4 regions of the Bacillus sp. AMCV2 genome follow, and region 4 is predicted to be linked to each of the others. Evidence: riboswitches for the same ligand, from Rfam matches in the RefSeq annotation. Region 4 holds a riboswitch; each other region holds the start of a gene.

Region 1 (3,359 bases), 2.7 Mb from region 4:
TTCTTTATCTTCACCGGCATGGGCCATTTTTTCGCGAATCGTATCAGACAGCTTAATGCCGGGAATTTCATTATGGATGAATTCGGCATTCCGGCTGCTTGTCAGCGGCATGATGCCGATATAGATCGGCGTCTTCAGATGTTTTGTTTCATTATGGATATCGACAAGCTGCTGCTCGGAATAGACAGGCTGAGAAACAAAATAATCTGCGCCGCAATCTATTTTTTTCTCAAGCCGTTTTACCGCTTTATCCAGATGGCGGACGTTAGGATTAAATGCAGCAGCAACTGAGAAATTCGTTTTCTTGCCGAGCGGTTTTCCAGACAGAGACAGACCTTCATTGAATTGTTTGATCAGCCTGATTAAATCAAAAGATGTTAAATCATATACAGACGTCGCACCAGGAAAATCCCCGATTTTAGAAGGGTCACCTGTAATAGCAAGCACGTCATTCAGCCCTAACGTATCAAGGCCCATTAAATGTGACTGTAAGCCGATAATGTTACGGTCACGGCACGTAATATGGACAAGGGAACGCATATCGAGCTGCTGCTTGACAAGGGCGCCGCAGGCAACATTGCTGATCCGCGGGGTCGCCAGAGAATTGTCGGCGAGTGTCAGGGCATCGATTCCCGCTTCTTTTAATTCAGCCGCCGCCGATAGAAATTTGTCAAAGCTTAGTTTTTTTGGCGGGTCCAGTTCTACGATAATAGAGCGTTTTTTCGCCGCGATCTCATCCAGGCCGGGCTCGGTTCGCTCATGATGAACAGAAATGAATTCTTTCGCCCGGGTTTTGACTTCTTTTTCCGTAATCGGAGCCAGCCCGCCAACTGCTTCCGCCATCGCCCGGATGTGATTCGGCGTTGTGCCGCAGCAGCCGCCGATAATCCGCGCGCCTTGCTTACGGAATTCTGACGCGCTGTTTTGAAAATACGTGTCGTCTGTTTCATAGACGAGCCGTCCCTCTTCAAGCGAAGGAAGACTGCTGTTCGGATAAACGGATAAGAATACGTCATCAAAAATCGGCACTTCGCTGAGCGCTTCAATCATGTGATAAGGGCCGAGGCGGCAGTTAATGCCGACAATATCAGCTCCGAGATCCGCAATCGAGCGCAATGCGTCAGAAAGCGGCGTTCCGTCCTGCAATACGCCTTGCTCGTGCATGGAGACATTGAGCATAATCGGAAGATCAGTCTCTTTGCGCGCGATTTTCAGCACTTCACGGGCTTCTTCCAAATCATAATATGTTTCTAACAGCAAGCCATCCGGCTCTTCATGCAGCAGCAGGTACAGCTGCTCGCGGAAGCTGCGCTTAATTTCGTCAAGACTGTACGCGTTTTTATTAAATGTGCGTATGCCGCCCATCGTTCCAAGCACGTATGCATCGCCTGCTGAAGCCCGCGCGATCTTTACGGCTTCCTGATTCATTTTTTTGATGTCATCCTCAAGCCCGTGTCTGGATAATTTAATATAGTTGGCCCCGTACGTATTCGTTTGAATAATGTTGGCTCCCGCTTCAACGTACGCTTTATGTATGCGCTGAATTTCCTCCGGCTTTGAAATATTGAGCTCCTCAAAACACCTGTCAATGCCATAGGAGTAGAGGAGTGTCCCCATGGCGCCGTCACCGATTAACACCTGTCTTTGCAAATCTTCTAAAAGTCCCATTGTCTGCCTCCTTTATTCACATCAGCAAGGAAAAAAGAGAAATAAAAAAAGTCCTCTTAAGAAGAAGACTTTGTCAGTGATTTTGTCTCTTCTTATCTTCCAAGCTGTTCGAGCTTGCTGGATTTAGCACCTTGGTCATGGCTGATCGCCATTACACCGGTTGCTGAAGCTTCGTCGGGCCAGTCCCTCTGCTTCTCTTGATAAGAACGGATATGAAATTTTCGTGTCAGGAAGTGCCAAAAGATACCTGGCGTTTTTCCCTTTCTCCAAATTTACCGAAAATAAAGACAATAATCAATAGGAATCAGAAAATTTATCTGAAATTTATAAATTGAACGTCAATTGGCAGATCTGCTCCCCGCACAGCTGAGATAAGCTGCTGCAGGTCATCTTTGTTTTTTCCGGTGACACGCACTTGATCATCCTGCACCTGAGACTTTACTTTCAGTCCGGAGTTTTTGATGATCGTATTGATTTTTTTTGCGTTGTCCTTGTCAATGCCTTGAACAAGCTTTGCACGCTGGCGTACCGTTCCGCCTGACGCGTTTTCAACCTTGCCGTAATCAATGTTTTTTGTCGGTACGTTTCGTTTAATCAATTTGCTGACCAGCACATCTTTCAGCTGGCTTAATTTGAATTCGTCATCGGAAACGAGGACCAGCTCCTCTTTATCTAAAGAAATGTCGCTTTTGCTGCCTTTAAAGTCATATCGGGTACTGATTTCCTTCAGTGCGATTTGGATTGCGTTTTGCACTTCAGGCAATTCCACCTTGGATACAATATCAAATGAGCTTTCTTTTGCCATATGAAAACCTCCATAACATTTAACTTATGTGTTGATTATAGTAGAATAAAGAGAAACTTCCAACAGAACAAAGAATCAATTTGTGATGATTGGAAAAAATGTTAACAAAATCCGCAGAGGAATAAGCGGAACAGGAAGGACGATAGCATGAGACCAGGGCAGCAATTAACCTTGAGTATAGATCACCAAACCGACTTCGGTTACTTTTTAACCGATGGGGAAGATACGATTCTCTTACATAACAGTGAAATGACTGAGGATATCGAGGACAGAGACGAAGTAGAAGTCTTTATATACGTCGACCAGCAGGAAAGGCTTGCGGCCACGATGAAAATTCCGGTCATCAGCGCGGATGAATATGGCTGGGTTGAAGTGGTAGATAAAGTGGAAGATATGGGCGTTTTCGTTGATGTCGGTTTATCGAAGGACGCACTAGTCGCAACTGAGCATTTGCCCCCGTACGAAGATGTCTGGCCGCAAAAAGGGGACAAACTTTACTGTATGCTGAAGGTGACGAACCGGGGGCGCATGTTTGCGAAACCAGCGCCGGAAGATATCATCAGCGAACTGTTTACCGACGCTTCAGAAGATCTGATGAATAAAGAGCTGACAGGTACGGTGTACAGGCTGATCGCATCGGGTTCATTCGTGATCACGGATGACGGTATCCGCTGTTTTATTCACCCGTCAGAAAGAAAAGAGGAGCCAAGACTGGGTTCAAGAGTCACAGGACGGGTGATTCAAGTGAAAGAAGACGGTTCAGTAAACTTGTCGCTGCTACCGAGAAAACAGGATGCAATGTCAGTTGATGCTGAGTGCATTCTAACGTATATGAGAATGAGAAACGGTGCCATGCCGTACAGTGACAAAAGCCAGCCTGACGATA
Region 2 (3,359 bases), 1.8 Mb from region 4:
GGTGTAAAAATCAGTATTTTCAAAAGCGGATGTTGCAGGCAGTACAATGTCCGCATATGCAGCCGTTTCCGTTAAAAACAAATCATGAACCACAGTAAACAAGTCTTCCCGCAGCAAGCCCTGTCTGACCTTGTTTGCTTCCGGCGCAACGACGGCCGGGTTTGTTCCGTAAATAAAAAGAGAGCGAATCGGCGGGTCTGTTTCCAAAAGCACCTTGCCAAGCTGATTCATATTAAACGAACTCGGTGTGCGCCCTTGCAATAAGTCGGGCCGCTGCAAGGCATTTGTGTTATATTCTAAAATTCCGCTGTTATGCTTAATTGCGCCGCCCCCTGTGTGCAGCCATTGGCCGGTGATCGCCGGAAGACAGGCAATCGTCCTTACAATCATCCCGCCGTTATCGTGATGCTGGGGTCCGTTTCCGATTCTGATAAAAGAAGGGGAGGTTTCCCCGTACATTTTTGCCAGTCGGTAAATATCTTTGGTACTGACACCGGTGATCATCGACACCTTTTCAGGATCATATTGTTTCACGTGTTCACGGAGCTCTTCATAGCCAACCGTGTACTCGGACAGAAATGCTTCATCATGAAGGTTTTCTTTAAATAAAATGTGCATGATGCCAAGAGCAAGTGCACTGTCGGTTCCAGGCTTTATTGGAATAAACCAATCTGCGAGACGTCCTGTTTGATTTTTATGCACATCGATCACTACAATTTTGGCACCTTGTTTTCGCGCTTTTTGGGCGATTGTAATTTGGTGCATGTTTGTGCTGACCGCATTGATTCCCCAAAAAATAAATAGTTTTGTATGAATAGTTTCCTCAGGATCGATTCCCGCGCTTATGCCCATTGTATATTTATAGCCTTCAGATCCCGCTTTGCTGCAAATCGTCCGTTCAAGCTGGCTTGACCCCATGCGGTAAAAAAAGCGGCGGTCCATTCCTTCAGCTGTCAATTTCCCCATGTTTCCGTAAAAGCTGTAAGGAAGTATGCTTTCAGCTCCCTCTTCATCAATCAGCTGTTTCCAGCGGGAGGTGATCGTATCGATTGCCTCTTCCCAGGAAATCGGTTCAAATATCGCTTGGCCTTTCGCACCTGTTCGTTTGAGCGGTGTAGTCAGCCGCTTTTCATCATAGATGCGCTCCGTCATATTCCGGACTTTGTTGCATATGTTTCCAGCTGTGACAGGATGATCAGGGTCTCCTTGCACTTTTACGATTTTCCCGTCTTTTTTATGTATTAACAATCCGCACTGGTCCGGGCAGTCCAGCGAGCAAACGGATTTGAAAATGCCGTTTTGTTGTGTGGCAAAAGATTTCATGGCCCAGTTCCTCTCTCTAGTTAGATATTTTGTAAGAATTATAACATTTCCGATGATAACGTCAATTCTGAAAAAAGAGATTGACATCAATATGAGACTTCTTTATGATAAACGTATTCTTTATTCTGAAAATTACATACTCAACATTTTCTATCCAGAGAGGTGGAGGGACTGGCCCTATGAAACCTCGGCAACATTATTGTGCCAATTCCAGCAAGCGACAGCTTGAAAGATAGGAAAGCAAGGTTTATACCGGCGTCTGCCTGTAACAGAGCGCGCCTATATATGAATCTCTTTCCATCTTCGGAAAGAGATTTTTTTTATGAAAAATACGATGAAAAGGATGTTTTGCACCATGACGGTTTTGGTTACAGCACCGTACAACGAAGAAGGACGAAAAGAGCTAGAAAACTTGTTTGGCTCAGTTGCTTATCAATCTTGGAAGGAACAAGGCCGGGCATATCGGGAAGATGAACTCATTCAGCTGCTAAAAGCAACAAATGCGACAGGCTTGATTACTGAGCTTGATCAGGTAACAGACAGCGTATTTGCTTCTGTTCCCGAACTTTCATTTGCCGGTGTTTGCAGGGGAATGCCCTCCAATGTGGATGTGGCAGCTGCCTCAAAAAGAGGCATACCTGTTTTTTATACACCAGGGCGGAATGCACAAGCCGTTGCTGAAATGTTTATTGGAAATGTGATTACCTTTCTCCGCCATACCAGCGTCTCGAATCAATGGCTGAAGGATGGAAAGTGGGACAGTGATTACCTACAGGCTTATGTCAAATTTAAAGGAAATGAATTATCAGGAAAAACGGTTGGCATGATTGGGTTCGGGGCGGTTGGTCAAAGGATTGCAAAACTGCTGACTGCATTTGACTGTAAAATAAAGTATTACGATCCATACATTCAAGACGATCATCCGCTGTATGAAAAAGTATCTCTTAAAACGGTGTTTTCAGACAGTGATATCGTTTCTGTCCATCTGCCTCGTACTGAGGAAACACTTGGACTTATTGATCGGAAGTATTTTGATCTGATGAAAGAGAGTGCGATTTTCGTCAACACTTCAAGAGCAGTTGTTGTAAACCGTGAAGATCTTTTATCTGTATTAAAAGAACATAAAATCAGAGGTGCGATATTAGACGTTTTTTATCATGAACCTCCAGAGGAATCAGATTATGAATTGATTTCATTGCCTAATGTTCTGGCAACACCGCATCTCGCTGGAGCAACATTTGAAGTGGAGGATCATCACGTGACGATACTGAATGAAGCCCTCAAAAAGTGGAAGGGTGAAAAAACTCTTAATATTCCGACAGTGTATAACAAGGACGAACTGAAAACAGGGGGATAAGAAAGGAGGCTAAGAGAATGAAAAAACAAAAAGGCTATCTCGTTTTTGATATTGGCACAGGCAATGCGAGGGTAGCGGTCGTGAGTGTAACTGGCAGTGTTCTAACAGTTGAACGGGAGGACATTGTGTATTCCACAGAGACGCTTTACCCGGACAGCCGTTATTTTTCTCCTCAGGTGCTGTGGAAGCAGGTGATGAATTTGGCAAAACGTGCGCTATCCCGTTCGCATGATATTGACATCATTGGTTTGACATCGACGAGCCAAAGACAGGGAATTGTTCTGATCGATCAAAACGGCAATCCTTTTCTCGGGTTGCCGAACATCGATAATCGCGGTCGAGAGTGGGAGGCGAGCATTCCCGATCGGGAAGAGATATACAGCCGCACAGGCCGCCTGCCAACCGCACTTTTTTCTGCGCTCAAGCTTTATGGATTAAAACAGCGCCAGCCCTCTTTATGGGAAAAGACTGCAAGCTTTACTAGCATCAGTGATTGGGTGACGTACCAACTGAGCGGAATATTAACATATGAACCATCACAGGCAACAGAAACCCTGTTGTTTGATGTGAAGCAAAACACTTGGTCAGTAGAGATGTGCGACATATTTGGCTTTTCTCCATCTATCCTTCCGCCTCTTGTTAGAGCGGGGACAGCAATTGGAACGATAGCAAATGAATA
Region 3 (3,359 bases), 2.4 Mb from region 4:
AGCCTCCTGAGTCGCTCTGAAAAGACTGACAAACATATGGTCTTGATAAAGATTGATCGCTTCAATGACCGAAGCGTTTCCGACGGCAAAGCCAACCCGCCATCCTGCCATGTTATACGTTTTTGACAGCGTGTAAATTTCAATTCCGATATCCTTCGCACCTTCAGTCTGCAAAAAGCTTAAAGGCTTGCAGCCGTCAAATCCTACAGCGCCGTAAGCAAAATCGTGAACGACGCAGATTCCGTTTTCAGTCGCAAAACGCACGGTATCTTCAAAGAACTCGGAAGTAGCAACAGCTCCGGTCGGATTATTCGGATAATTTAAATACATCAATTTCGCCTGTTCCCTTGCTTCAGCGGCTATGCTGCTGTAATCAGGGAGAAACGCCCTGTCCTTTACGAGCGGCATCATTTCCATCTTCGCTTTTGCAAGTGTGACACCCGACCAGTAATCAGGATAACCCGGATCGGGAACCAAAATCGTATCACCGGGATTCAACAAGCATTGCGGGAGCTCGACTAGACCGGCTTTTCCGCCGAATAATACAGCGACTTCGGTTTCCGGATCCAGATCAATGCCGTATTCTCTTTTGTAAAATGCAGCAGCCGCTGACTTCAGACGGTATGAGCCGCGAAAAGACGAATATTTATGATTCTCAGGATCAGCAACAGCTCGTTTCATCTCCTCGACAATATGTTCAGGAGTCGGCTGATCTGGATTTCCCTGTCCTAGATTGATAACGTCATGTCCTTCTGCGAGCTTTCGGTTCACTTTCTGCACCAGAGAAGCGAAGAATTGTTTAGGCAATTCCTTCAATACATGAGACTGTTCAAATTTCATCTATTCTCACCTTCTAAAAAAATCTTGAAATGATAGTCCATCATCATATATGGTTAAATGAAAAAAGTAAAGAAAAATTTGGGGTGTTAAAAAGATGAAATGGACGATATCTTGTCTTCAATTTGATATTTCATACGGAAAACCTTCGGAAAATATAAAAAAAGCTGAATTTTTCATCGAAAAAGAAAGCAAACATGCTGATGTTCTTGTTCTGCCTGAATTATGGACGACCGGATATGATCTGGCCAATCTTGATGAACTCGCTGACGAAGACGGCCGCTCCGCTCAGAGCTGGCTGAAGAAAACGGCAAAAAAACATGGTGTTCATATTGTCGCCGGATCGGTCGCTGTCAGGGAGAATTCTGATGTTTATAATACAATGTACATCGCGGATAAGGAAGGGCAAATCATTAAAGAGTACAGAAAAGCCCATCTTTTTCAGCTGATGGATGAGCATCTGTATTTATCAGCCGGTTCCGAAGACGGATACTTTGAGCTTGACGGCGTCAAAAGCTCAGGATTGATCTGTTACGATATCCGTTTTCCGGAATGGATCAGAAAACATACGACAAAAGGCGCCAACGTGCTGTTTATTTCTGCGGAATGGCCTCTTCCCCGCCTTGATCATTGGAAAAGCCTGCTTATTGCGCGGGCCATTGAAAACCAATGCTTTGTCGCAGCCTGCAATTGTACCGGTTCAAATCCGGATAATGAATTTGCAGGTCATAGTCTGATTATTGATCCATGGGGGCGTGTACTTGCTGAAGGCGGCCGGGAAGAAGGCATAGTCCGAGCGGAAATTGACCTTCAAGAAAGCGCAGAAGTTCGGGAGAGCATTCCTGTTTTCGATGATATCAGAAAAGATTTATATTAAAAAATATATTGACAACTAACTAAATTACCTGTTACCATGTTCATCAACTGATAAATTAGAATTGTCAAACAAGTGAATATATTCTCTTATCGAGAGTTGGGCGAGGGATTTGGCCTTTTGACCCCAACAGCAACCGACCGTAATTCCATTGTGAAATGGGGCGCATCTTTTTCGCGCCGAGACGCTAGTCTCTTAAGGCACGGTGCTAATTCCATTCAGATCTGATCTGAGAGATAAGAGAGGCGGACATAGATGTTAAGCCTCCTTCTCTCTGAGAAGGAGGCTTTTTTACGGCCACATATTAAGTGATTACATAATTGGAGGTTATGATGATGGGAGTCACAAAAACACCTTTATACGAAACGTTAAATGAAAGCTCCGCTGTGGCGTTGGCGGTGAAGCTTGGCCTTTTTCCAAGCAAAAGCACGCTGACATGCCAGGAGATCGGAGACGGCAACTTAAATTACGTTTTTCATATTTATGATCAAGAACATGACAGGGCATTGATCATTAAACAGGCGGTTCCGTATGCAAAAGTGGTGGGAGAAAGCTGGCCGCTGACAATCGACCGTGCAAGAATCGAAAGCAGCGCTCTCATCCGTCAGGGCGAGCATGTGCCTCACCTGGTTCCAAGAGTGTTTTATTCTGATACGGAAATGGCGGTTACCGTCATGGAGGATCTCTCTCACCTCAAGATCGCAAGAAAAGGACTCATTGAGGGTGAAAACTATCCTCATCTGTCACAGCACATCGGTGAATTTTTAGGAAAAACACTTTTCTACTCATCAGATTACGCGCTTGAACCTAAGGTGAAAAAACAGCTTGTTAAACAGTTTACAAATCCAGAGCTATGCGACATTACGGAAAGACTTGTTTTTACAGATCCTTTCTTCGACCATGACACAAATGATTTTGAAGAAGAGCTCCGTCCTTTTGTCGAAAAGCTTTGGAATAATGACAGCGTTAAAATCGAAGCCGCTAAGCTGAAAAAGTCATTTTTAACGTCTGCAGAAACGTTGATTCATGGTGATTTGCATACAGGAAGCATTTTCGCAAGTGAACACGAAACAAAGGTGATTGATCCTGAGTTTGCTTTTTACGGACCGATCGGCTTTGATGTAGGGCAATTTATCGCCAACTTATTTTTGAACGCACTCAGCCGTGACGGGGCTGACAGAGAGCCGTTATATGAACATGTCAACCAGGTCTGGGAAACGTTTGAAGAGACGTTTAGTGAAGCCTGGCAGAAGGACAGTCTGGATGTTTACGCCAACATCGACGGTTACCTCACTGATACGCTCAGCCATATTTTTGAAGAAGCAATCGGATTTGCGGGCTGTGAGCTGATACGACGCACGATCGGCCTTGCCCATGTAGCTGACCTGGATACGATCGTGCCGTTTGATAAACGAATCGGCAGAAAACGCCTGGCGCTCGAAACCGGCACAGCCTTTATCGAAAAACGTTCGGAATTCAAAACGATAACAGATGTTATTGAATTATTTAAGTTACTTGTAAAGGAATGATCCATTCATGACCCATTCATTTGCTGTTCCACGTTCTGTTGAATGGAAAGAAACAGCTATTACCATTTTAAATCAGCAAAAGCTTCCTGATGAGACGGAATATTTAGAGCTGACGACGA
Region 4 (3,359 bases):
AGGCGTTGTTCCGAACGCTTCGATTTGTTTTAAGCCTTTTTCTGATAAGAAAACGGCCCACGCTGTATCATCAAGCTGGAGGTAGCGGCAGCCTCTGTCATAAAATGCTTGAATCGCTTTTTTATATGCTTTGGATACATCATGCTGGAAAAGGTGATAATCTTTTTTATACGCATCCTTTTCCAGTTTTCCGCGGAAAAACAGCATATTCGGGCTTGGAATCGTCATCTTTGGCGTCGCGTCACCGGCAATGCTATGGAGAAATGAATAATCTTCAAGCATTGGGTGAGTTGAAAAGTCGATATCACCTGTGACTTTAATGCCGCGTGCTTTTGTCTGTACGTTATGGAATTGGATTCCGTGCTCAGGAGTAAACGGCTCAACGCCATCTAAGTTTTCCAGGAAATCAAAGTGCCACCATGCTCTGCGGAATTCCCCGTCTGTCACGACGTTCAGGCCGATTTCCTTCTGTTTTTCCACAATGCGGATGATTTCATCGTTTTCAATTTGGCGAAGCTGTTCAGCCGTCATTTCGCCGGCCGCTTTTTGCAGCCGCGCTTTTTTGACGGGCTCAGATCTCAACAGGCTTCCGACTTGATCCGCGCGAAACGGCGGTTTTTTTCTTTGAAGTGATTTTTGTTCTGCGGGTGTTGTTTGTTGTGACATGTTGTCCATTCCTTCTTTCCATTCAAATATAAAAAAGCTCTTCCTTTGGATAAGGAAGAGCTTGCGTGACAATCTCAACCTTATCTTCAAGAGCAATCATTGCTCTAAAGGATTTAGCACCATTCTGTTAAACAGCGGTTGCCGGGTATCGCAGGGCCAGTCCCTCCACCTCTCTTGATAAGGAAAACCTTTTTATGAAATTTTCTGATAGTATCTATTATTCACACATTTTCTATTTCTGTCAATGATAGATTATCTCCACACATCGTTGGCAATGTCGATGACATGGCGAAGCTTTGCCCATTGCTGCTCCTCTGTCAGAAGGTTGCCTTCTTCTGTAGAGGCGAAACCGCACTGCGGGCTCAGGCATAGCTGGTCCAAGCTGACAAAACGCGCGGCTTCATTGATGCGGCGTTTCACATCCTCAGGATTTTCAAGCTCGCCGTATTTCGATGTGATCAAGCCGAGCACAATTTGCAGATCCTTGCGTTTCACAAAACGGAGCGGATCAAAATTTCCTGAGCGGTCATCATCGTATTCCAAGAAAAGGCCGTCAAGGTTTAAGCCGTCCAAAATCGTTTCCGCTACAGCGTCGTACCCTCCTGATGCCGCCCAGGTTGAGCGGAAGTTGCCGCGGCAAATGTGCATTGTGATCGTTAAATCGTCAGGCCGGTCTGCGACGGCATCGTTAATTGTTTTGGCAAATATGGCTGGCAATGTTTCTGGATCACCGCCGAGCGCCCGGACAACCTCTCTGCCTTTTTCCTCAAAGAAGAGAGACCATGACGTATCATCAAGCTGGAGATAACGACAGCCAGCATCATAGAAGGCTTTGATTGCTTTTTTGTACGCTTGGGCCAGATCATGAAAGTATTCCTCTTGATCGTCATAAATCCCTTTATCCGCCTTTTCGCCAAAAAACAGCATATTTGGGCTGGGAATGGTCAATTTTGGCGTCGCGTTACCGGCAATCTCATGTAAAAATTGATAATCAGCAAGCGCTGGGTGGCTCGTAAAATCGAGTTTTCCCGTCACTTTGATGCTGCGCGCTTTCGTTTTTGTGTTATGGAACTGAATCCCCTCAGCCGGGATGAACGGTTCCACACCGTCAAGCCCTTCCAGGAAGTCATAATGCCACCAGGAACGCCGGAATTCCCCGTCTGTTACCACGTTGAGACCGATTTCTTTTTGTTTTTCCACGATGCGGGTGATCTCTTGATTTTCGATATCACGAAGCTGTTCCGCTGTCATCTCACCAGTCGCTTTTTTTTGCCGGGCTTCCTTCACCGGAACGGAACGAAGCAAACTGCCGAATATTGAGCATGTAAAAAGCTCTTCCTTTGTGAAGGAAGAGCTTGAACGATCAAATCTCCGCCTCATCTGCAAGAACGCAATGTTCTTAAGGATTTAGCACCATTCTGTTTGAAACAGCGGTTGCCGGGTATCATAGGGCCAGTCCCTCCACCTCTCTTGATAAGGTACAACTTCATATTCAGATTTCAATTATCTTAATATTATTACTTTTGGATCAATTGTCAATGCTTTTTAGAAAATACTTTCATCTTCATCGTTATATAAAACCATATCAAGCACGATAGCGATGGCAGTGCAAATCAGAACATCTTCCTCGTTTGCAATCTGCAAGTGATAGGAATCACCCCAGCTGAGCCACTTTTTGCTCACTGACATCCGGACATTTTCCCCGTCCGTCAGCTGGAATTCATCCCTCCATAAATCACCATCGATTTCCCAGTTAAGCCCGGAAATCACAAATTTCGGTTTGAAAAACGTTACTTTCTTCGTTACCTCACAAACTGTTTTCCCGCCAATTGAAATCTCATAGCGCGGCAATAAAGACATTAGTTTTTGTTCTATGGAAACGAGCGTTTTTCCGGATGTATCTGTCATTTGTAATGAGTCTCCTAACGAGAAAAAACGTCCCTCCACCTTGAATGTTTCTTGTTCATCCCGGTCATAAATGTGAAATGCATCTTTAAATGAGAACATTTTTTGTTTCATAAATAACTCGATCATTGCTGAAGTCTCCTTTGGGTTTGCCTTGTATGAAATTACGGATAGGTGGCGAAAAGGTTTCAGGCTCTAAATCAAAACAATTTTAAAAGGCTGCGTGATCAGCAGCCTTTTCGTTTGAAATATAGAATTAGGAAAGATGCATCCGGCGTTTTTGGCGGATGGCGTCAAGGTCGATTAGGTTGTTGTGATGAGGTGCAGCTGCTGGCAGAGGGCTTGTCTTTTGCGGTTTGCGGCGATTGTCCTTGCTGAAAGAAAAAAGAAGATAGCCGCATAATGCGATGATAATAAATAGGATCATATTACATACCTCCCAAAAAAAGTTTTGGTACTCTCTATTGTACGGATAAAAAGTCAAAAAGTATTCAAAAAATTCTAAATCAATAAATAACGAGAAACTGTCCCTCTAAAACAGTATAACCTGATGACCTGAAAATAGTCTTGAATTACGCTGTTTGCTCTTGTTGATGATTGGTTCTATAGTTACTATCGACGATAAAATAAATTCCTTTATATAACTTTTAACCTAAGTTTATGTAATTCTAATTACCTGTTTTTGGGTGCTGTTTTCTTGCTTGTTTGGTTTATACCCTATTTTGCGGAATTGAACACAAAAAACCCAAATTACGGAGCATTTGGGCGGTACGGGTGAATACGGATTG

What was found. A riboswitch is a leader RNA that binds a small molecule or an ion and turns the genes downstream of it on or off. The one in region 4 is predicted to bind S-adenosylmethionine.
Region 1: it holds a riboswitch for S-adenosylmethionine, as region 4 does, so the genes downstream of both, AC0OMA_RS06165 (bifunctional homocysteine S-methyltransferase/methylenetetrahydrofolate reductase) here and AC0OMA_RS19905 (5-methyltetrahydropteroyltriglutamate--homocysteine S-methyltransferase) in region 4, are expected to answer to the same signal.
Region 2: it holds a riboswitch for S-adenosylmethionine, as region 4 does, so the genes downstream of both, AC0OMA_RS10255 (2-hydroxyacid dehydrogenase) here and AC0OMA_RS19905 (5-methyltetrahydropteroyltriglutamate--homocysteine S-methyltransferase) in region 4, are expected to answer to the same signal.
Region 3: it holds a riboswitch for S-adenosylmethionine, as region 4 does, so the genes downstream of both, mtnK (S-methyl-5-thioribose kinase) here and AC0OMA_RS19905 (5-methyltetrahydropteroyltriglutamate--homocysteine S-methyltransferase) in region 4, are expected to answer to the same signal.

What each region holds. Positions count from the first base shown of each region.
Region 1 is NZ_JBVYIB010000002.1:1,175,623-1,178,981, forward strand. It holds gene AC0OMA_RS06165 (bifunctional homocysteine S-methyltransferase/methylenetetrahydrofolate reductase) at 1-1,668, opposite strand, end outside; SAM riboswitch class I at 1,758-1,875, opposite strand; gene AC0OMA_RS06170 (YajQ family cyclic di-GMP-binding protein) at 1,982-2,473, opposite strand; partial or broken gene AC0OMA_RS06175 (CvfB family protein) at 2,572-3,359, shown strand, end outside.
Region 2 is NZ_JBVYIB010000002.1:2,034,821-2,038,179, reverse strand. It holds gene AC0OMA_RS10260 (molybdopterin oxidoreductase family protein) at 1-1,323, opposite strand, end outside; SAM riboswitch class I at 1,471-1,562, shown strand; gene AC0OMA_RS10255 (2-hydroxyacid dehydrogenase) at 1,646-2,680, shown strand; gene AC0OMA_RS10250 (FGGY-family carbohydrate kinase) at 2,698-3,359, shown strand, end outside.
Region 3 is NZ_JBVYIB010000002.1:1,420,221-1,423,579, reverse strand. It holds gene mtnE (methionine-glutamine aminotransferase) at 1-840, opposite strand, end outside; gene AC0OMA_RS07560 (carbon-nitrogen family hydrolase) at 935-1,714, shown strand; SAM riboswitch class I at 1,798-1,954, shown strand; gene mtnK (S-methyl-5-thioribose kinase) at 2,047-3,240, shown strand; gene mtnA (S-methyl-5-thioribose-1-phosphate isomerase) at 3,248-3,359, shown strand, end outside.
Region 4 is NZ_JBVYIB010000002.1:3,859,252-3,862,610, reverse strand. It holds gene AC0OMA_RS19910 (5-methyltetrahydropteroyltriglutamate--homocysteine S-methyltransferase) at 1-666, opposite strand, end outside; SAM riboswitch class I at 744-850, opposite strand; gene AC0OMA_RS19905 (5-methyltetrahydropteroyltriglutamate--homocysteine S-methyltransferase) at 919-2,046, opposite strand; SAM riboswitch class I at 2,040-2,146, opposite strand; gene AC0OMA_RS19900 (LURP-one-related/scramblase family protein) at 2,212-2,700, opposite strand; gene AC0OMA_RS19895 (hypothetical protein) at 2,828-3,082, opposite strand.